3 regions of the Thermosipho japonicus genome follow, and region 1 is predicted to be linked to each of the others. Evidence: riboswitches for the same ligand, from Rfam matches in the RefSeq annotation. Region 1 holds a riboswitch; each other region holds the start of a gene.
What was found. A riboswitch is a leader RNA that binds a small molecule or an ion and turns the genes downstream of it on or off. The one in region 1 is predicted to bind cobalamin.
Positions count from the first base shown of each region.

Region 2: linked by a shared signal. The riboswitch ahead of cobT (nicotinate-nucleotide--dimethylbenzimidazole phosphoribosyltransferase) and the one ahead of HNP65_RS09125 (GIY-YIG nuclease family protein) in region 1 are both predicted to bind cobalamin.
Region 3: linked by a shared signal. The riboswitch ahead of HNP65_RS09975 (ATP-grasp domain-containing protein) and the one ahead of HNP65_RS09125 (GIY-YIG nuclease family protein) in region 1 are both predicted to bind cobalamin.

Region 1 is NZ_JACHEX010000006.1:32,606-40,007, forward strand. Features, by position in the region: gene HNP65_RS09090 (aminotransferase class I/II-fold pyridoxal phosphate-dependent enzyme) at 1-714, opposite strand, end outside; gene cbiB (adenosylcobinamide-phosphate synthase CbiB) at 663-1,505, opposite strand; gene HNP65_RS09100 (cobyric acid synthase) at 1,486-2,889, opposite strand; gene HNP65_RS09105 (adenosylcobinamide-GDP ribazoletransferase) at 2,890-3,588, opposite strand; gene cbiR (cobamide remodeling phosphodiesterase CbiR) at 3,585-4,196, opposite strand; gene cobU (bifunctional adenosylcobinamide kinase/adenosylcobinamide-phosphate guanylyltransferase) at 4,193-4,690, opposite strand; gene cobT (nicotinate-nucleotide--dimethylbenzimidazole phosphoribosyltransferase) at 4,687-5,628, opposite strand; gene HNP65_RS09125 (GIY-YIG nuclease family protein) at 5,625-6,008, opposite strand; cobalamin riboswitch at 6,061-6,229, opposite strand; tRNA gene HNP65_RS09130 (tRNA-Pro) at 6,264-6,340, opposite strand; gene HNP65_RS09135 (GGDEF domain-containing protein) at 6,551-7,402, shown strand, end outside.
Region 2 is NZ_JACHEX010000007.1:9,901-17,302, reverse strand. Features, by position in the region: gene cbiD (cobalt-precorrin-5B (C(1))-methyltransferase CbiD) at 1-587, opposite strand, end outside; gene HNP65_RS09270 (precorrin-8X methylmutase) at 589-1,206, opposite strand; gene HNP65_RS09265 (sirohydrochlorin chelatase) at 1,193-1,540, opposite strand; gene cobT (nicotinate-nucleotide--dimethylbenzimidazole phosphoribosyltransferase) at 1,537-2,571, opposite strand; cobalamin riboswitch at 2,633-2,814, opposite strand; gene nagA (N-acetylglucosamine-6-phosphate deacetylase) at 2,870-3,922, opposite strand; gene HNP65_RS09250 (SIS domain-containing protein) at 3,933-4,841, opposite strand; gene HNP65_RS09245 (carbohydrate ABC transporter permease) at 4,838-6,022, opposite strand; gene HNP65_RS09240 (ABC transporter permease subunit) at 6,019-6,906, opposite strand; gene HNP65_RS09235 (extracellular solute-binding protein) at 6,943-7,402, opposite strand, start outside.
Region 3 is NZ_JACHEX010000005.1:64,178-71,579, reverse strand. Features, by position in the region: gene HNP65_RS08370 (aspartate-alanine antiporter-like transporter) at 1-288, opposite strand, end outside; gene HNP65_RS08365 (succinate--CoA ligase subunit alpha) at 290-1,132, opposite strand; gene HNP65_RS09975 (ATP-grasp domain-containing protein) at 1,129-2,145, opposite strand; cobalamin riboswitch at 2,205-2,385, opposite strand; gene HNP65_RS08355 (queuosine precursor transporter) at 2,466-3,098, opposite strand; gene HNP65_RS08350 (oxygen-binding di-iron domain-containing protein) at 3,314-4,078, shown strand; gene HNP65_RS08345 (methyl-accepting chemotaxis protein) at 4,084-4,923, shown strand; gene HNP65_RS08340 (DUF3783 domain-containing protein) at 4,939-5,145, shown strand; gene infB (translation initiation factor IF-2) at 5,171-7,261, shown strand; gene HNP65_RS08330 (pyruvate carboxylase subunit B) at 7,264-7,402, shown strand, end outside.

The DNA.
Region 1 (7,402 bases):
GATGTTTTTTAAAAGGGTATTTAAAAATGTGTAGCCCATTCCACCTATAGCCCATGACATTCTATATTTTTTAAATATTTTTTGGTATTTTTTTGTTTTTACATATCCTACCCTTATTCCTGGTATTCCAAAAAATTTTGTAAAAGTTCTAATCAATAGTACATTATCAAAGTTTTCATAATCTTTTGGATTTTCTACAAAATCTATGAAGGCTTCATCTAGAACAATTTCTATATTTTGGTTTAATTTAAAAAATTCTTCTAAGTCTTTATAAATCCCTGTTGGATTATTTGGATTTCCAAGTATTAACACTATCTTTTTAAATTTTTTACTAGCAAGTTTTATTTCGTGATCAATAACATTTAGGTCAAGGGTTTTATTTACAAAATACCAAGGAGTTTTAATTTCTTTTGCTGAAAATTGTGCAACTTTAAAGTATTCTGAATAATTGGGTCTGGGTATAATAACACAGGCATCGTTTAAAATGTGATATCCTATTATGTGAAATGCTTCGGTTGCACCAGCAACTATTACACTTTCTCCAAAAATTTTTTGAAATTTATCTTCTATCCAATCGACGTAGGTATATCTAAAAATATCCTCTTTTCTTATAACATTATCAATCCAGTCAATTTTTATTGGATTTACAGATATTGAAAAATCTAAAAAATTTTCGTCTTTAATACCACCGTGAACAAAACTATTGCTATCCACACAAACACCACCTTTGTATATAAAGATAGTCCCTTTAAAATATCCTCTTTTTCAACACATTTTCCTTCAAGTTTATAAACTCCAACTTTTTCAAATCCAAGGTTTAAAACACCAGCAAACGCGCTCATTGGATACATGGAGTTTATTTTTAGTCTTCTGTATTTTTTTAGATAAGAAAAGGCATCTTTAAAGTTAAAAAGGGCAATTAATAAAGCAGTAATTCTTGCGGGAATAAAGTTTAATACATCATCGAATCTTGCAGGAAATTTTCCAAACCATTCATACCTTTCATTTCTATATCCAAATAGCGCATCGTAGGTGTTAACTACTCTATATATGAGCGCACCATATATTCCAAAAATCAAATAATAAAAGAGTGGTCCGACGATACCATCTGATATGTTTTCAGATAAACTTTCAAGGGCTGCAGAATAAAGTTTATCTTTGCTTAATTTTGAAACATCCCTACTTACAATGTATGATACGTTTCTTCTAAGTTTTTCTACATCATCTTCATAACACCTTTTTACATGAGAATATAATGACTTTATAGAAAAAGTGGATGTTAAAAAATAAATTTCAAACCATTTTGAGATTGATAATAAAGTTTTACACAAAAAAAACCAAAACAAAATTTCTAAAAGTAAGGCAAACATTCCTAAAAGAAAACGTGCATGCTTTGATTTTTCAAAAATCTTTCCAATAAATCCCATGTATACAACAGGATGAATAAAAGTAGGAAACTCACCAATAGTTATGTCAATTAGAAGACTAATTAAAAGAATAAACAATTTTCTCAATCTCCTTCATATTAAGACTAGACGTTATGATTTCAGTAACTTTATCTATTTCTTCTTCCAGTGTTCTAACCACAATTTCTTTTTTTGAGTAACCCCTTTGAATTCTTAAAAAATTTAAGAATTTTTCTAGAAAATCATTGTTGTGGAATATGTTATGAATGTATGTTGCAAAGATATTATCTTTAATGGCACCGTCTTTTATAACTTTTTTGTTGAAATATAATTTTGAAAAAGGTTTTTCAAATGATTTTGTAATTCCATGGTGAATTTCAAAGCCTTTTATGGTTGTATTAAATAATTTTTCTTTTGCAAATACATTTCTTACAGTTTTTTTGTCTATAAAGTATGTATATGAATTGAGATATCCAAGTCCTTCATATTCTTTTTTTTCTTCTACGAGTTTTTTGCCAAGCATTTGATAACCACCACATATACCGAACAAAAATGCACTTTTTGAAAGAGCCTTTTTGATTTGTGTGTTTTTTTCTTTTAGCCATAGCAAATCGTGAATTGTTGATTTTGTACCAGGAATTATAATTAGATCAACATCTTCCCTTATGTTTTCTACATACCTTGCATTTGTGTTTAAAAAGAGAGGTTCAAAATCAAATGTATTTGATATATGTGGAAGCTTTAGTATATCAACTTTTAGATCACCTTTTCCTTCTTTAAATGGAGTAATATCTTCTTCAAAGAGGTTGTGATTAAAGTATTCTATAGTCCCAAGAAACTTTATATTAAATCTTTTTCCAAACTTTTCAGGAAAGTCTAAAAGAAGCCTTTTGTCTCCTTTGAATTTGTTGAATATATACCCTTTTACTAATTTTCTTTCTTCTTTATTGAATAAAACCATAGTTCCTGCAATTTGTGCAAAAGCACCGCCTCTGTCAATATCCGCAACCAATATTACATTTGCGTTTGCCTTTTTTGCAATTGCCATATTTGAGATATCTTTTATATTTATCTCGGCAGCAGATCCAGAACCTTCTACAATGACAAGATCATGTTTTTTTTCTAAATTTTTAAGACATTCATATGCAACATTTAAAAGTTCTTCTTTGGATGAATACATGTATTTTTTGTTTTTAATCTTTTCTACTGGTTTTCCTTTTACAATAAGCTGGGAGCCAGTGATATCAGGTTTTAAAAGTATGGGATTCATAACATAGCTTGGCCTTTTGTTGCAGGCAATTGCCTGTATATATTGTGCAATTGCCATCTCTCCACCGTCATCGCTTACTATGCTGTTTAGAGAAATATTTTGAGCTTTAAACGGTACTACGTCTACTCCTTTTTTTGCAAAATATCTGCAAAGAGCTGTTGCAATGATAGTTTTACCAACATTTGAGGCCGTTCCTTGTATCATTAACACCATCTATACCACCTCAAGTATAAGTAAAATAAGTCCATGAACGAAAAGGCAAGTCCCACCAAGAACATCTCCTGTCACACCACCAATTTTGTTAGTAGCAATCTTGGATATTAAATAAGCAGTTATTAAAGTTACAGCCAATGAAATGATATATTGTTTAAAGAATATAATAAGGAAAAATGTAAAGATTGTTGAAAGTAATAAATTCTTTTTTTCAAAAGGAAAAAATAATGCGCCAAGTCCTTCTTTTTTGGCAGGCTTTGAAAATGCCATTAAAAGGACCATAGAATATCTTCCGAATGTTGAAGATATAAAGAAATGAAATGGTTTTGCATTTAGATAAAGATTCCAGAAAACGACTACAAACAGTGTTCCAAAAAAAACGGCAAATGGACCAACGTCTCCTTTGCTCATAATTTCTAGTCTTTTTTCCTTATTGGATTGATTTAAAAATCCATCAAGTGTGTCTAAAAATCCATCGAAATGGAAAAGATCGAAAAAGTAAAAAGCTAATACAAGGAAAAAGACTTTAAGCGCTAAGTTATTTGATAAAGCTCCAAGATAATATATGCTACCAACTATGTAACCTACGAGTGGAAAAAAGCTTGGAAGTTTTTTAACCCTTCTATCAAAATCATTTACTTTAATATTTAATGGTAGTCTTGAGATAAAGGAAAGTGAAAGAAGAAAATTTTTTATCATAAATTTTCCCTCCAGAGTTTGTAGGAGTCTAAAAAGTCGTTTAGATCGAAGACTTCAAAACATATATATTTAAGATTTGGCATTAATTTCATGTATTCTTTTGAAAGTAAAAGGGTCTCTTTGTCAAGTTTTAGGTGATCTTGATCTCCTTTTACTCCCATTAAATGAAATTCTACGGTATTTTCGAAAAATTCTTTTGTTACTTTCATGCCTAAAATGTGATGACCTATATCAAATACCGTTCTATTGTGTATTAAAATGTCCTTTTTTAGATTTTCTACGGAAATTTTGTCTGATTTTTTCAATAAAGGTTCTATACAATCTATTGGGTGGGCAACATAATTTAATATTGGTAAGTTACTTTCTTCAAAAAAATTAAATGCATCTTCAACGTTGTTTATACAGTCCGTTGGAAGGTGTACGGTATATTTTAGCCCATATTTTTTTGAGATTTTATAAAGTTCTGGAAGTTCATTTTTTAGCATATGCCTTGTTTCCTTGTCAAATGAAAAAACAAGAAGTTCTACAAAATCGACTATTTCTGCAACTAGTTTAACATTTTCAAGATATCCACCTGGAATAAGCCATGAAGTGGTTCCTATTTTCATTTTATTTTCACCCCTATTCCCGATACCATTAAATAAACATTATCTGAAATTGATGCAACTTTTTTATTGAGTAATCCCAAGCTGTCTACATATTTTCTTGAAAGACTGTTTTCAGGTATTATTCCCCATCCTACTTCGTTTGTGACGATGATTAAGTTGTAATTGACTCTTTGCAGTGAATCAATGAGTTTTTTTGTATAGTATTCTATATCTTTTTCATAGTAAAATAGGTTTCCAAGATAGGTTGTGAGACAGTCAAGTATTGCAACTTCATATTTTTGATTTAGACTTTCAATGATTTTGTAGATCTCTACAGGTTCTTCAAAGGTGTCAAAACCTATTCTTTCTTGTTTATGTTTTTCTATTCTTTTTTTCATCTCTTCATCAAAAGCAACACCAGTTGCAATGAATGCCTTTTTTTTAAAGTTTTCAGATAATTTTAAAGCAAAACTACTTTTTCCAGATTTTACACCACCAGTTATAAGGGTTATCATGATATCACCTTTTCATTTTTAAAGTTAAAATATTTTATAGCGGCTTCTATTAAATAAACAGATAAAGCTGCGCCAGTTCCTTCTCCAAGTCTCATATCAAGATCTAAAATAGGTCTTACACCTAGGCTATCTAAAATGACTTTGTGCCCTTTAACTTTTGATAAATGTCCGAAAAAGGCGTAATCTAAAACTCTTTCATTTATCTTGTATGCTAGATAAAATCCAGCGGTTGTTGGAAATCCATCTATAACCACAGGAACTTTGTTTTGAAAAGCGCCTAAAATAAAACCTGCCATTTGGCCTATGCAATATCCGCCAACCTTTGAGAGGACATCAATTGGATCATTTGGGTTTGGTCTATTTATTTTCAAAGCTTTTTTTACAATATTTCTTTTCTTTATTACGGAAGAAGGAGGTATAGGTGTTCCAATATCAGTTATTTTATCCACATCAAAACCAAATGCGGCAAATATTGCGGTTGCTGTTGTTGTATTACCAATACCTTTGTCACCTATTACAAGTAAATCAGCCCCTTGTTTTATGGCTTTTTTTGCAACTTTCATTCCATAGTCAATACATGTAATTGCTTCTTCTCTTGTCATTGAAGGTCCCTTTGAAAAGTCTTTTGTACCATGTCCTACTTTCATTTTTATCAATGAAGGATTATCTTCAAAATCATAATCTACACCACTATCCACCACAAAAAATTTAAGACCCATATGCCTTGCAAAGACGTTTATGCCTGCGCCACCTTTAAAATAATTGAGAACCATTTGATAGGTGACATTTTTAGGATATGCGGAAACTCCGTTTTGTACTACTCCATGATCTGCTGCAAATACATAAACTCTTTTGTCCTTGAACATTGGCAATGGAGTTTGCTTTTTAATTTTAAAAAGTTTATTAGCAATTTCTTCAAGGTACCCCGCCTCTTTCATTTTAATTCCCCCTTGAGTATGTTTGAAACTATTTTTGAAAATTTATCGAAATTATCTATATAATATAGATTAGTCTGTACTTTTAAATCTGAACTGCCAAACCCTTTAGGACCTGTAAAAAATTGAGACATGTAGAGTGAAATCTTTTCCTCGCATTTTGTATTTGAAGAAACCATTATAACTGATTTTACGCTTGATTTATCGAGAAGATAGTCAATATGCCAGTGTAACTTTTTAGATTTTGACAGGTGTCTAGATACTCTTTTTTCGAGGTTGTTCATAGCAGAGCCCACATATACGTAAGTACCTTTTTTTAGATTCCATTTTTTAATTTCAATATCCATTGGTAATTCGATTAATAGTAAGTAGCATCCTTTCATATTTTCACCTTAATAAAAACAAAAATTTCCCCGAAATGCCCTAGCATTCGGGAAGTAACTTTCATCATAGGCAGGTCTCCCGGCTCCCGGATCAACCTACTCTCCACGCCTTCCCAGGAAATGCTCCCAGTGGCATTCTGTGGATTTCGTCCCCGGTTACGGTTGCTGGGCAGCCCCGGCCTTTCACCGGTGTTCCCTTAGCCTATGATGGTTTTCTATATTATATACTATAAAAGGCCGGATTACCCGGCCTTTTGGTCGGGGTGACTGGACTTGAACCAGCGACCTCTTGCGCCCCATGCAAGCGCGCTAGCCAACTGCGCTACACCCCGATACATTAAAATTATATTCTATCTTTTTTTTTATGTCAAACAATGTAAAATTGTTGAATCTTGTAAAATATGCTTTTTTGATTTGTTCTTTGCTAAAAAGCATTAATTTTTGAAGAATCTTGAAATTAAAAATTATTGTATAAATCTGGAATCTTTATGTCGGATTTTTAGTTTTTTTTATGTTAAAATTAAACGTAGGAGGCGTTTTAGATGTTTAGATTTTATCTAAAATATTTTTTAATTGCTTTTTTAATTTTTTTATTATTTCCTATGTTTTTTTATTATTTTTCGCATCCAAAAGGAGTGAAGATAGAAAAAGCAGAGAATGGAATAAAGCTTCCTATTTCAATGGTTTTAGATTCCAGGAAAACTATTAATCTGGAATTTAAAATTCCAAGCGGGTATAGATATATATATTTTCCATATGTTGAATGTTCATATATTAAAGTACATTCTTCAGGAAAATTGATAGGGAAATATGGATTTAATGACAGGAATGCTCATTCTTGGTTTATTCCGATGTTGTTTGAGATTCCAGAGAATATAAAAACTTTGGAAGTTGAAATCAGTGGAGTTTATTCAATTGGACTTGATGGTTTTTATTTGATAGATAGCAAAGAAAGGATAAAATACTTCTGTTTAAAATTTCTATCTGATAATTTAATAAATATATCTATAGGACTAGTTTTAACACTTGGGATATTGCTTTTAATGCTTTCAAAAAATACGACACTTTCAAGAAAAAATGCATATATATATTTTGGACTTTCAAGTATTTTTGCCTCTATATGGGTTTTTGATCTTGTATCATTTGAAGCTTTTTGGTTTCCTATGAGGAAATTATTTATATCATTTGCATATTTTTCGCTTTTATTAATAATTGTTGGATTTGAAACTTATAACTTTTCAAAAGTTGGTAAAGTGGGAAAGATTGTAGCATTTTTGAATTTTACAGCGGGATTCTTACCTTTACTAACACTTTCTGAATACCAATTGAAAGTTGTTTCGACATACATATCTCCTCTTTTAATGATTGATGCATTGTATATAGTATATATAACT
Region 2 (7,402 bases), on a different contig from region 1:
TTACTTTCGCTGCTTGCCATTGAAATTTCAAGATCTATCGTTTTCTTATACGCCTCATCTGATAATGGTTCTACTATTCCAGTAGTACCAAGTATTGAAATACCTCCAATTATTCCAAGTTTTGGATTAAGCGTTCTTTTAGCAATGTACTTTCCTTCTGGTGCAAAAATTGTAATTTTTACATTTTTTCCCCAAGGTAAAACCTTTTTTACTTCACTTTCTATCATCTTTCTTGGAACAGGATTTATTGCATAATCTCCTACTTGCAGTGGAAGACCTTTCTTTGTAACTATCCCTATCCCCTCTCCCCCGGTTATTAAAAACTCTTTCGATTTTTCTGCTTTTGCATAGATTATCATGTTGTGGGTAACGTCTGGATCATCACCTGCATCTTTTCTTACCCCACAAATAACTTCGCCTTCTTTTCTTTCTATGTAAAAAATATCAAGTTCTATCTCTTTTCCAATTGGAAGATCTATTTTTACGCTCTTTAAAACTTCATCGTAAAAGAGCATGTAAGTTGCTGCTTTTGCTGCTGCAGTTGCGCAAGAACCAGTCGTGTAGCCATACCTTAATTCCTTTTTCATCCTACTCCTCCAACAGTCTAAAAAGCGCATTAACAATTGCAACTGCTACTGTACTTCCGCCCTTTCTACCTTTTGTAGTAATAGATGGTACATCAAGCAAATTTAAAACTTCTTTCGATTCTTGAGCTCCAACAAAACCTACAGGAACACCTATAACTAGTTTTGGAAAAAATGAGGAATTTTCAATATATGAGCAAAGAGTAAATAATGCAGTTGGTGCGTTTCCAATTACAAAAATATCATTATTTTTCTCCTCAATTGCCTTTCTCATTGCAACAATAGAGCGTGTACAATTGGAAATTTTTGCTTGATTTATTACATCCACATCATCTATGTAGCATTTTACTTTTACGTTATACTTTTCCAAGAATTTTTTACTGATCCCAGCCTTAATCATCTTTGTATCAACTACTATGTTGGCACCGTTTTTCACAGTTTCTTTAAAAACTGATATAGGATCATTTTTAAATCTTAAGAGTTCTTCAAATTCAAAATCGGCAGTTGCATGGATCACTCTTGTTACAATATCCAAGTAACCTTGTTTATGTTCTTTTTTCAAATTTTTTCTTATAATTAAAAAACTCTTTTTCTCTATTTCAAGTGGATCAGTATATTTCACCTTTTTCAATCCTTTCAAAAAGAATACCTGAAACCCTTTTATCGTATAATATAGGTTTCAATATCTTGAACTTTATTGGATATTTTTCTAAAATTTCTGGGATATCTTTTTTTATATGTATTCCTTCAAATAAGAAAAGCGGAAGAACAACTATTTCTTCTACCTTTTCTTTCAAAAATTCCTTTACAGCATTTTCAATACTTGGCTCGTTAAATTCCATAAAACCTAATTTACAATTTTTATACTTTTTCCGTAAGTCTTCAAAATATCTGTATGCAATCTCTTTTGTTTCTTGAACTCTACTACCATGAGCGACTAATAATATACCTTTCATTTTACATCCTCCAAACTCTGGTCAATTCCTTTTGAAACATTTGCCGAATCAAAAGTGGCCATTTCTCTTATCATTTTTACAGCTGCCTCTATAATAGGCATTGAAAGAACTGCTCCTGTTCCCTCACCAAGTCTCATATCAAGATCGAGAATAGGACGCAGATTTAAAGAATCCAATATAACTTTATGGCCTTTTACATAAGATTTGTGTCCACTAAATACGTAATTGATAACATCTTTGTCAAGATAGTAGGAAATTAAAAATGCTGAAGTGGTAGGAAAACCATCAATTACGACAGGAACTTTAGAATGTGCAGCTTCAAGGATAAACCCAGCCATTTCACCTATGCAGTATCCTCCGACCTTTGAAAGAACATCTATTGGGTCATCGGGATCAGGCCTGTTAACTTCAATCGCTCTTAATATTGCTTCTCTTTTTCTTTTAATTCCTTCACTATCAAGTGGTGTTCCAATATCAATAATATCGTCGATGTTGTATCCAAACGCAACAGCAATCGTAGAAGCAGTTGTAGTATTTCCTATTCCCATATCCCCCACAGCAAGAAGATCTGCTCCTTCTTTTATTGCGTCTTTCGCTATTTTTTTACCAAATTCAATGCACTTTTCCGCTTCATCTCTGCTCATTGCAGGGCCTTTCGTAAAATCTTTTGTACCATAACCTACCTTCATTTTTATCAAGGAAGGATTATCTTGAAAATCATAATCAACTCCTGCATCAACTACATAAACCTTTGCACCAACATGTCTTGAAAAGACATTTATTGCGGCTCCACCGTTTAAAAAATTGAAAACCATTTGATAAGTAACATCCTTTGGATATGCAGAAACTCCATTTTCAACGACACCGTGATCTGATGCAAATACATATACTCTCTTGTCACTAAACAATTCTGGAATTTCTTTGTTCTGAATAAGTGCCATCTTTAGTGCAATGTCTTCTAGATATCCAAGACTTCTAACCGGTTTAGTTAAATTATTTAGCCTATCAATAACCTTTTGTTTTAAATCCACAAAATCCCCCCTTTTGAATATATCTAAACAAAAATTTCCACAAAAAGCCCCTAGCTTTTGTGGAATTGCTACACCTTAGGCAGGTCTCCCGGCTTCCGGATCAACCTACTCTCCACGCCTTCCCAGGAAATACTCCCAGTGGCATTCTGTGGATTTCGTCCCCGGTTACGGTTGCTGGGCAGCCCCGGACTTCCACCGGCGTTCCCTTTTAAACTGCTTGGTACCCAAGGTGTTAACATCATATTCAATTTTCTGTATGCATTATACCACCAATTTTCACCTTTATCAACTTAGACTTTTAGTTATAAACTTTGATTATCTGCAAATCTTGATTTAAAAGCACAAATTTTGCAGGATATCCTTCTTTTATTCTTCCGCCATCTATACCTACGCTCTTTAGAGCGTTATAAGAAGATACTTTTGATAAATCCTTTAATGAGCAATTAGTAACTTTTTTAAATTTTCTCAACCCATCACTAAATTTTAAAGTACTACCAGCAAGCGTACCATTTTCAAGCCTTGCTATACCATCCTTGACTTTAACCAATAACCCACCAAGATCATATATTCCATCCTTTAAACCTGTTGCAGAAATACTATCTGTTACAAGAATTATCCTATCAGGTCCAAGCAATTTATATACAAACCTTAAAAAATCTGGAGAAAGATGTATTAAATCCGGAATAACCTCAACAAACACATCATAAAGTAATGCTCCTCCAACCACTCCTATTTCTCTATGGTGAAGTTGTGGCAAAGCGTTTGGAAAATGTGTTATTCTATTTACTCCAGAATCATACGCTTTTTTGAAAATATCAAATGTTGCATTTGAATGTCCTATTGATGCTGTTACTTTATTTTCTTTTAGTATTTTTAAAAGTTCAAAAGAACCTTTAATTTCCGGTGCAACTGTCATAATTTTTACTTTTTCAAGATCTACAATTTTTCCATTAAAATCAGTGATATACTCTTTATTTTGAGCCCCAGCCCTTTCCTTATTTATAAAAGGTCCTTCAAGATGCAAAAAAAATAGTGAAGAATGTTCAGCTGGAGAAAATTTTTTAACAATCTCTTCTAACATTTTAAAATCAGCAGAAACTGTTGTTGGAAAAAGATAAGTAACGCCTTCTTTTTCAACAAGATCTGCCCATTGCTTAAATTCTTCTTTTGTACTCTGCATACAATCTATTCCCATGTATCCGTGTGTATGTGTATCAGCAAATCCGGGCATTAAAAGGTATTTGGGTGTACAATCATATTTTCTTATACTCAATATTTTATCTTCAAACTCAATACTTCCTGTATACTCCCCATCAATAGGATCCACAATAAGAACATCATCTATTATCATTTTTTCACCTTCAGATTATCACACTCTTTGAAAGTTTTTCAGGTTTATCAGGGTTTAAACCTTCAACTATAGCCCTTTTAAATGAAAGTATTTGAGAAAATATCATTTTTAAAGGTGTTTCAAGTCCATTATCATATCCTATATCAATATCACCATTTCTACCTAGAAGTATTACTTTTGTATATTTTTCGAGATCTTTCTTTAGCATATACTCATTTTCTGTATCTTTTGAATTTATAACCACAAGAGAATGCTCAGAAATTCTTGAAACAGGTCCATGTCTATACTCAAGTGGCTCATGGAATTCTACAAATTGCCTTGCCATTTCTTGCATCTTTAATGCACCTTCTTTTGAAATACCATATTCCTCATCAAATCCCAAAAAGATAAAGTGATTATATTTTTTTAAGTCAAGATTTTCTATAAATTTCTCAGATTCCTCTAGTATTTTACTTGCTTTTTCAACAATACTATACCTTTTTACTAAAAAATGCAAAATTGCAACAAAAGAACCTGTCATAACTATGCTTTCTTCGTGTAAGAAGTCAAACACAAACGTTTCATCACAAACCTTTTCAAGAGTTGTTTCTTTTTCGCATGTTATACCAATTGTATAAACTCCCTTTTTCTTGAAGATCTCCGCTGCTTTTACAGTTTCAGTTGATTCTCCAGTACGAGAAATAAATATACCTACATCAACATCTGGAACATAGTTAAAAGTAATAACCTTTCCACCGGTTAAAACTTTGGATTTGACCCCAAATTTTTCAAGAATTAAAGATGCAGTCAAAGAAAGGTTAAATGAAGAACCACAACCAACAAAAACATATTTTTTATCTCTTTTAAATTCTAAAGAGTAGTTTTCGATTCTTTTTAAAAGTTCTGGAATACGTTTGATTTCAGAATATGTATAGTTCATCCTTTTAAAGCCCCCTTTGTAATTCCCGAAATTATATGTTTTTGGAATGCCAGAAAGATTATTATAACCGGTAAACCTATTATAGACGATGCTGCCATCAGTCTTGGCCAATCTATCTGATTTAGTTTCTGATACAGGGCAAGTCCAACCTGTACCGTTCTCATTTCCCTTGAGTTTGTCATAACAAGTGGATAGAAAAGGTCATTCCACGTTGCAATAAATGTATTTATAGCCATTACCGCTATTGCTGGTTTTGAAAGCGGGAAAATTATTTTAAAAAGAATCTGGAATGTATTTGCACCATCAACATAAGCTGCCTGCTCCAATTCTATAGGAAGTTGTTCTATATACTGCTTTAACAAAAATATACTAAACGGTGTTACAAGCATGGGAACCGTTAGAGCAAAATATGTATCGATCCAACCTATATTTTTCATTATGATAAATATTGGAATAATCGTAACTTGAGGTGGTATCATCATCGTTGCAAGAACTATTGAAAAAAGAACATTTTTTCCAAAGAACTTTCTTCTTGCAAATGCATATGCAACCATAGTAGAAAATATGATATTTCCGATAACCACTATCGTAGAAACTATTAAACTGTTAAGAATATACCTTGAAAACATATCTTCTTTTAACACATTGATAAAGTTAAGCAATGTTGGAAATTTGTATTTTACCTTTACATCGTCAAGGTAATACTGGCCATCAAAATTAAAAATCAACTTTGATACATACTTTAGATTTATTCCCTTCAGGTCTTTATAATCAATAACATATTTTTTCCACCCGCCAGTTGCCTTAAAATTTTTTGAAACGCTCTTTGAAAAAGCATCCCTTATTTCAACTGAAAAATCTCCTTCACCTTTTACCCAGAATTCTATATACTTTGCAACACGTAAATCTAATTTATCAACAAGAAGCTCCACTGTACCACTTACCAGAATTGATCTAGTACTTTGTGGAGATTCATTTACAATTGAAATTTTTCCTTTTGATTTTACTTTACGTCTCAAATAGCTCATATATTTGATTTCAAAGTCATTTATATACCTTTCTTTAATAACCCTAGTAAGGTTACCACTTGGAATAACTGCCGTATAAAACATGGAAAACATAGGAAAAAGAGAGATTATAAGCAAAACAAACATTATTGTTAGCAAAATCGCCTTCTTCATATACTTTCACTCCTAAGCAATTTTCCTTGTACCAGTGTTACAAGGAAAATAATTAGCACAAGAACGTATGCAATAGCAGATGCATACCCCATTTCAAAGTTTCTAAAACCAACTATGTATAAGTAATGCACAATAGTTTGAGTTGAATTCATAGGTCCTCCACCTGTCATGGTAAAGATTTCTGAGAATATTTGAAATGACCTTATAGTGTTTAACGCAATTACAAAATATAAAGTTGGCTTTAAAAGTGGTAGTGTTATTTTAAAAAAGATCTTTGATTTACTTGCACCATCTATTGCTGCAGCTTCATATAATTGCTGCGGTATACTCTGAAGTCCTGCAAGAAAGAGTATGGTATAATAACCAATAGCTGCCCATACGTCCATTATCATTATGGACAAAAGTGCAGTTTTTGTATGTGCAAGCCAGCTAGTAGGAATGGGATTCATCCCAAAAAACTCCAACATTTTATTGAAAAATCCATCTGCACTGTAAAGATACATCCATGTGGTTGAAATAACCACCATAGAAACAACTGTTGGAAGAAAAAAGCCAGCTTTAAATAAATCCTTTAATGGTAGAAATTTACTGTTTATTAAAACGGCAAGCAATAGAGAAATCACCGTTGTAAAGGGAATAGTTCCAACAACAAAGATAACCGTATTTTTAAGTGCTATTAAAAACACTTCATCGTGAAACATACGGACATAATTTTTCAATCCAACAAAGTTAAAATTAGGACTCAATGCTGAGTAATTTGTAAAACTCATAAAGAATGAATAGGCAATAGGAAAAACCCCAAAAACTGCAAATAGTATCAAAAAAGGTAGCAGAAGCAAAAGCGTTTCAATATTGTACCGTGTTTTTCTCTTCAAAATAACCACCCCAAAAATCCCCTGCCTTTTGGGCAGGGGAAATTTTTATTCTTCTCCGTCTAAAATCTTTTGAATTTTCATGTTGTACTCAAAGAGCGTGGTATCAATATCTGCATCTTGAAGTATTATTTTTTCAATTGCTTCGGTTAATACTGCCTGAACTTTTGGCCATGCAGGAATAGATGGAACAGGTTTTGCATATTTGTTTTGTTCATAGAATACCTTGTGCATTGGATGGTCTTCAAACCATGGATCGTTTCCTGCATCAACGTGAGATGGGAATATTGCTGGCCAAATCATTGCAACTTCCATTGCAATATCTGGTCTTATAAGAAATTCTACAAGTTTTTGTGCTTCTTTTTTATGTTTAGAATGCTTCATTATTGCAAGAACTTCTGCTCCTGCAAATGATGCATGTGTACCATACCATGCTGCTGGCTTTGGTATAAATACAACGTTAAATGGTGTCTCTGGATAATTTGTTTCAAGATAGTCAATATCCCAT
Region 3 (7,402 bases), on a different contig from region 1:
TATAAATTTAAAGCCGTGAGTTTTGAGAATTTTTTTAATATCACTCGAAGCAATTAAACCTATGGAAGAGACGAACAAAATAAGTGAGAAATTAAAAAACGTGTTTAAAGTATTTTGAATATTAATTAATTCTTTTTGAGAGTTTGTAAACAATGGAAATAGCCAGCCGAAGAAAAGACCAGCAAAAAGTGTACCTGAAGCACCTAGTTTAAAGTTTTTAAAATGAATTTTTCCGAGCAATAACCCACTTAAAATTGAAATGAATAATAGAAAAAATGGATTGTTCATTTTACCCCTCCAATAATTCTTCGATATATTTAGCAACAAAAATCCCTATATTATTTAATTTGTTTTCTTTATATTCTATTGAACCTTCATAGCCTTCAATAATAGCTCCTGCATGTCCCATTCTTTTACCTTTTGGAGCAGTTCTTCCAGCAAAAAATACTTGTATATTAGCATTATAACCTTTTTTTAGAAATTTTTCTATACCTATTATTTCATCATTACCGCCTATTTCACTGATGATAACGATTTTTCTTGGATTTAAATGCGTAACAAATTCTAAAGCTTCATCTATTGAAGTTCCAATTATTGGATCACCGCCTAATCCAATTGCAATTTTAATGCCAGTGGACTTTTTTGAAAGGTAATTGGATACTTCGTACATTAAAGTACCACTTTTTGAAATAATTGCTATATCCCCAGGTTTGAAAGCAGATGATGGCATTATTCCAATTTTACTTATTCCTGGAAGAATAATTCCTGGACAATTTGGACCTACAAATGTTATATTTTTCTCTTTTGCTTTTTTATGTATTTCGATCATATCGTGAATTGGAATGTGTTCAGTTATTGTGATAATTTTTTTAATTCCTGAATCAATGGCTTCAAATATAGCACTTTTAGCATAAGGGGCCGGAACAAAAACAATGCTAGTATCACATTTATATTTTTTAACGGCTTCGAACATGTTATCTAAAACAGGAATATTTTCAATATTTGTTACTTTATTGTTTTTTGAAACTCCACAAACTATATTTGTTCCATATTCAATCATTTTTTTTGTGTGAAATTTACCATATTTTCCAGTAATACCTTGAACACAGACTTTTTCATTTCCATTAATCATTGATACTCCCCCCTTATTGCAAATTTAATCATTTCGTACATATCATCAAAATAAGCTATGTTATTTTCGTCTAATATTTGTTTGGCTTCTTCTTCATTAGTTCCGGTAATTCTTACAAATATAGGAAGATTTTTATTTTCGTTTTTGAATTTTACGATTGCTTTTGCTATTTCGTCGCATTTTGTAATACCACCAAATATATTCATTATGATTTTTTTTACATTTAGTGACTTTAGTAATCTCAACGCTTCTAAAGTCACATTTGAATTTGCGCCACCACCAAGATCCAAAAAGTTGGCAGGTTTTCCACCATATAGATTTACTGCATCCATTGTTGCCATAACTATTCCAGCCCCACAACCGATAATGCCAATATCACCATCTAATTTTACGAAATGAAATGGATATGAATCATTTACAAATTCTCGAGCCCATTTTTGTCTAAATAATGCATTGTCATCAAGATGCATTACACAATCAAGCGCGATTAACTTGCCATTTTCATCTTCTGCAAAAGGATTAATTTCAAGAAGAATCAAGTCTTTTTCAGTAAATAATTTATGTAGCTTAATAACAATATCGTGAAATTTATCGGGCAGCTTTTTATAATCATTTATGCTTAGATTTAAAATATTATTTTTATTGTTCTCAATTTCTATACCACCATTTTCTGAGAAAAGAATTTTTATATCTTTTTCTATTCTGTCAATATATAAAGAAATATAATATTCATGTTTAATATTTATTTTTTCTTCAACGAGAATTGCATAAGGTTTTTCACCACGAATTTCTTTTTCTAATAAATTTGATGCATTGGTGAAAAATTCATCTTTTGTGTTTGCAAATAATATTCCACCTGCTTTCATTCTACTTCCAACAAGGACTTGACTTTTTAAAACTGCTGGAAGAAATTTTACTTGTAGACTATCTGAGTTTTTAATTACATAGCCTTTTGGTGTTTCAATTCCTGATTCTTTTAAAAGTTTTTTGCCAACAAACTCATGAATTTTCACTATCTCACCTCCAAAGTATTAAATAAAAAATTTTTTCTCAATCTTCCCTCGAGATTGAGAAACGTTTTGGAATAAAGGCAGGTCTCCTGGCTTCCGAATCATCCTACTCTCCACGCCTTCCCAGGAATATTCCCAGTGGCATGTTGTGGATTTCGTCCTCGGTTACAGTGGCGGGGCCGCGCTGGTTTTTCACCAGCTTCCCTTTTAAGCCAAATAGGCACCTTTATTCCAAAATAATATTCACTTTTCTAGAGAATTATAACAAAAATTATAATTTTTGTAATCTTTAATTATTTTAGAAAAAGCCAATTAATTGCGTATTATTCTTCGAAAGCAAATTCGTTTTTGATTTTTTTTACACTCATATTGATTATTGGACTGTTGAGAATTGATAAAGCCAGCTTTACTATATACTGTGATAATATCATATTAAACAATACGTTAAGATCATATAATCCAAAAAATGATACTACAACGAATACTATGGAATCAATAAATTGGGTTATTACCATTGAAAAAACATTTCTAAATGTAATATTTTCATATTTAAATAATCTTTTTGGTAAATTAAATGCCCAAATATTTGTATATTGTGCAGAAAGATAGGCTAGAAAACTTGCTAGAATTATTCTTGGCGTTGAATTAAAGACTGTAATATATGCATCATTTTTATCAAAAATATTCGATGGTGGATAAAATATTACTAGATATGAATATGCAACTAAGATAAGAGAAGCTAAAAAGCCTATTTTGATAACCTTTTTAGCTATATTAGAACCGTAAACTTCAAATATAATGTTAGATATTCCAAAACTAAGTGGATAAATCAAAACTGATAAAGTGATAACAAATGGGCCAATATTAACTAGTTTTCCTGCTATTATGTTTGAGATGATAATGACGGCAGTAAATAATCCTGTTAGAAGTATTAATTTTTCCTGTGATTTTTCCATGATCAACCTCCTTGTCTATAAATTAACAATTCATTTAGCATCTTATTCTATAACATTGTGTAATAGATTTCAAGTAAAAATAAAGTTAATAACCTTAAATATTTATAAATTTAAAAGTTTGTGTTGTTAATATTTTTTATAATTCAAAAAAACTGAAAAATGTTTATTTTTCTGGTATAATAAATAGTAAAGTAGTAAAAAGGGAGGGAAAGAATATGAAAAGCATATGTTTATATGATAATGGTAAGCATAAATATTACCTTCTTGGATGGGAAGAAACAGAGGATGCAAATATGGTTCCAACTAATCAATACCTAATTGTACATGAAAATAAGGGTTTCTTATTAGATCCAGGGGGAGCTCATGTTTTTCCAAGGGTACTTGCAAATGTTTCTGAAATTATTGCACCGGAAAATATTGAAGGAATATTTTATTCACACCAGGATCCAGACGTTTCTTCAGGAATAACGATGTGGCTTACAATTGCAAGTAGAGCAAAAATTTATATTTCAGAACTTTGGATAAGATTTTTACCTCATTTTGGTGTTTTTGATAAAAAGAGGATAGTCGGGCTAAAGGATAGTGGAGAAAAAGGAGTTAGATTTTCTGGCTACACACTTGATTTTGTTCCTGCGCATTTTTTACATGCTCCAGGACAATTTAATGTTTATGATCCAATATCTAAAATATTGTTCAGTGGTGATATAGGTGTTTCTTTACTACCATTTAATCAAAGAGTGCAAATTTTTGAAGGAGACTTTAAAAGTTTAGAAAATGCCATGGAAGGTTTTCATAGAAGGTATATGACCTCAAATGCTGCTTGTAAGCGTTGGGTTGATAGAGTATCAGAATATGAAATAGATATGATTGCTCCACAGCATGGTGCCGTTTTAAAGGGAAATGTAATTAAAGAATTTTTAAACTGGTTTAAGACTTTGAAGTGTGGTAGTGATATAATTGAACAATTTTACGGGAGATGATATGTATGAAAATGGATAAAAAAACATTAAATACTTTATCATCAGCTTTTTATGTACAAAATTTAATGTTATCTTTTATGTCACAGTTAGATGAAGTATTAGTTTCAAGAATAACGAATTTAAAATCTGATATTGAAAAAATTACCAATAAATTTGAAGAGTTGAATAATAACATTTTTAATCTTCTTGATAATTTTTCGAAAGAAAGTAAGAGTATAGTTGAAAATGTGAACTATGCAACCGAGGTTAATCAAAAAATTAATGATGATTTAAAAAATCTTGGAACTGATGTTGATAACGTTTCATCCAAATTTAAAGATACAATAGGTAAAACTTCGGAAACTTTTGAAAAATTTTCAAGAGTTGAAGAACTTATAAAAGCAATACAAAGAATTGCAAAGCAAACAAATTTGTTAGCATTAAATGCATCGATTGAAGCTGCAAGAGCCGGTGAATATGGAAAAGGTTTTTCGGTTGTGGCTGCTGAAATTCAAAAGTTGGCTGAAGAATCACAAGAAGCGTCGACTAATATTTCAAAGATAATTTCTGAAATTTCAAACTCTGTGAATGAATCAATTAATTCTTTGAAGCAAATAGAAGGATTGTTTAATGCTGTTCAAAATTCGTTAAGCGAAGCATTGAATTATATGAAAAATAATATTCAGGTGTTGGAAAGTTCAAAAAAGTTGTATGAGAATACGAGTGAAAGTTTGAAAAATGAATATGAACTATTGTCAAATGCTGTAGAAATTTTGGGTGAAACTTCTAATGAATTTAATACGATTAGTAAAGTTATTCGTTCTATTGTCAAAGCACAAAATTCTTTAAAAGATTTAAAGTTGTAGAAAGGAAGGAAATTAATGAAAGAAAAAGCTTTTTTAATAATACATGGTTTTAAGCAAAAGGATGAATTATTTAAATTAATAAAGCTATTAAAAGATAATTTTCCAGAAAAGGAGCTGATTTTTGCAACGACGACCCCAACTAATTTAGAATGGAAACTATCAGATTTGATAGTTGAAATTGAAAAGGAGCATGAATTCATGAAAAAGACGAAGCAGAAGTAGAGAAATGTTTTTGGAGGTGATTCTATTGGCTCGATTAAGAGTATATGAACTTGCTAGGCAGCTAGAGATGGATACAAGAGAGTTAATGAAGGAGTTACATGAATTGGGAATAGAGATAAAAAGTCATATGAGTTATATCGATGAAGAAACAGTTAATCTTCTTCTCGAGATGTATGGGACTAATGAGGAAGAAGAGGAACTTATTGAAGAGTATGAAGAATATGAAGAAATTGATGAAGAAGTTAATGGGAAACACTTTAAAAACAAAGAAGGTTCTTTAGAAAAGCTACAAACAAACAAAAAGAAAAATTCAGTAAAAATAACTGAAGAAGATCTAAAATTGGACAAATTTGCTGAAAAAATTGGAGTACCACAAAACAGGATTATACAGGACTTTTTTATGAAAGGTGAAATCCTGAAACCAGGTCAGTCGCTCAATCTGCAACTTGCGAAAAAAATTGCCAAAATGTATGATGTGAGAATTTCATTTGAAACTGAGGAAAAGGAAGAAGTTATAGAAAATCCTCTAAGTGGAATAGAAAAATACTTTGAAGAAAAGTACAAAGATCCTGAAAATTTGAAAGAAAGACCACCAGTAGTTACGGTAATGGGGCACGTTGATCATGGTAAAACAACGTTGCTTGATTATATAAGAAAAACAAGAGTTGCTGAAAGAGAAGAAGGCGGGATTACCCAGAGCATTGGTGCTTATCAAGTTGAAGTTAACGGCAAGAAAATTACGTTTATTGATACACCAGGACACGAAATTTTTACGGAAATGAGAGCACGTGGTGCACAGGCAACTGATATAGTCGTTTTAGTTGTTGCTGCTGATGATGGTGTAATGCCTCAGACTATTGAGGCATATAACCATGCAAAATCTGCAAATGTTCCTATTATAGTTGCAATTAATAAAATTGATAAACCAAATGCAAATGTTGAAAAAACTAAGCAAGAACTTGTAAACAAATTAAACCTCATTCCAGAGGAATGGGGTGGGGATACAATAGTTGTTCCAATATCTGCAAAGAAAGGACAGAATGTTGATACATTACTTGAAATGATCCTTTTAGTTGCTGAAATGCAAGAAATTAAGGGAATTCCTGATGGGCCTGTTAGAGCTGTAACTATTGAATCAAAACTTGACAAAGGTTTTGGACCAGTTGCAAACGTGATAATTAAAGATGGTATTTTAAAGATTGGTGATTATATAATCTCAGGAAAAGTAATGGGAAAAGTAAAAGCTCTTGTTAACGATCAGGGAAAGAGAATAAAAGTAGCAGGACCATCTACTCCAGTTATGATAGTTGGTTTTGAAGAACTACCAGATTCTCATGGAATAGTATATAGTGTTGATTCACTTGATAAAGCAAGAGAAATTTCTGAAAAGATGAGAGAAATTGAACAGAAAGAACTTAGAAGAAAAAGACATATGAAATTGGAAGAAATTTTGAAAATGATGGAGCAATCTGAGAAAAAAGAATTGAGATTGGTTTTAAAGGCAGATACTCAAGGTTCACTAATGGCATTATCTGGTGCTATAAATAAATTGCAGAGTGAGGAAATTAGTATAAATATTATTCACTCTGGGGTTGGTTCAATTACTGTAAGTGATGTTATGTTAGCTACTGCATCAGATGCAATTATTCTTGGTTTTAGGGTTAAGGCAGACAGTCAAGCAAGAAAAATGGCTGAAGCTGAAGGTATTCAGATTAAAACATACACGATTGTATATAAACTAATAGAGGAATTACAAGCAGCATTAGAAGGTATGTTAGAGCCGGAAGAAGTTGAGGAAATAACTGGTCGTGGTGAAATTAAAAAGGTATTTAAGATAAAAAAAGTTGGTTCCATAGCAGGTGTTCAAATGATTGAAGGTTATGTGGAGAAAGAAGGGCTTGTTAAAGTTTACAGAAGTGGTAAACTAGTTTATGAAGGAAAGATAGAATCTTTAAAGCATTATCAACAGGATGTTAAAAGAGTTGATGCACCTCAAGAATGTGGAATAAAACTTGAAAATTTTGATGATATAAAAGAGGGAGATGAACTTGAATTTTCAGTATTAAAGAAAGTGGCAAGAAAGCTAACTTTTGAGGAAGACAAAGGAGAGGAATAAAGATGTTTGTAGATACGACTTTACGAGATGGTCATCAATCACTTATCGCGACAAGAATGAGTATTAAAGATATGCTCCCAGCCTTGAATGACATGGATGAGTTAGGATTTGAGGCGATGGAAGTCTGGGGGGGGGCTACTT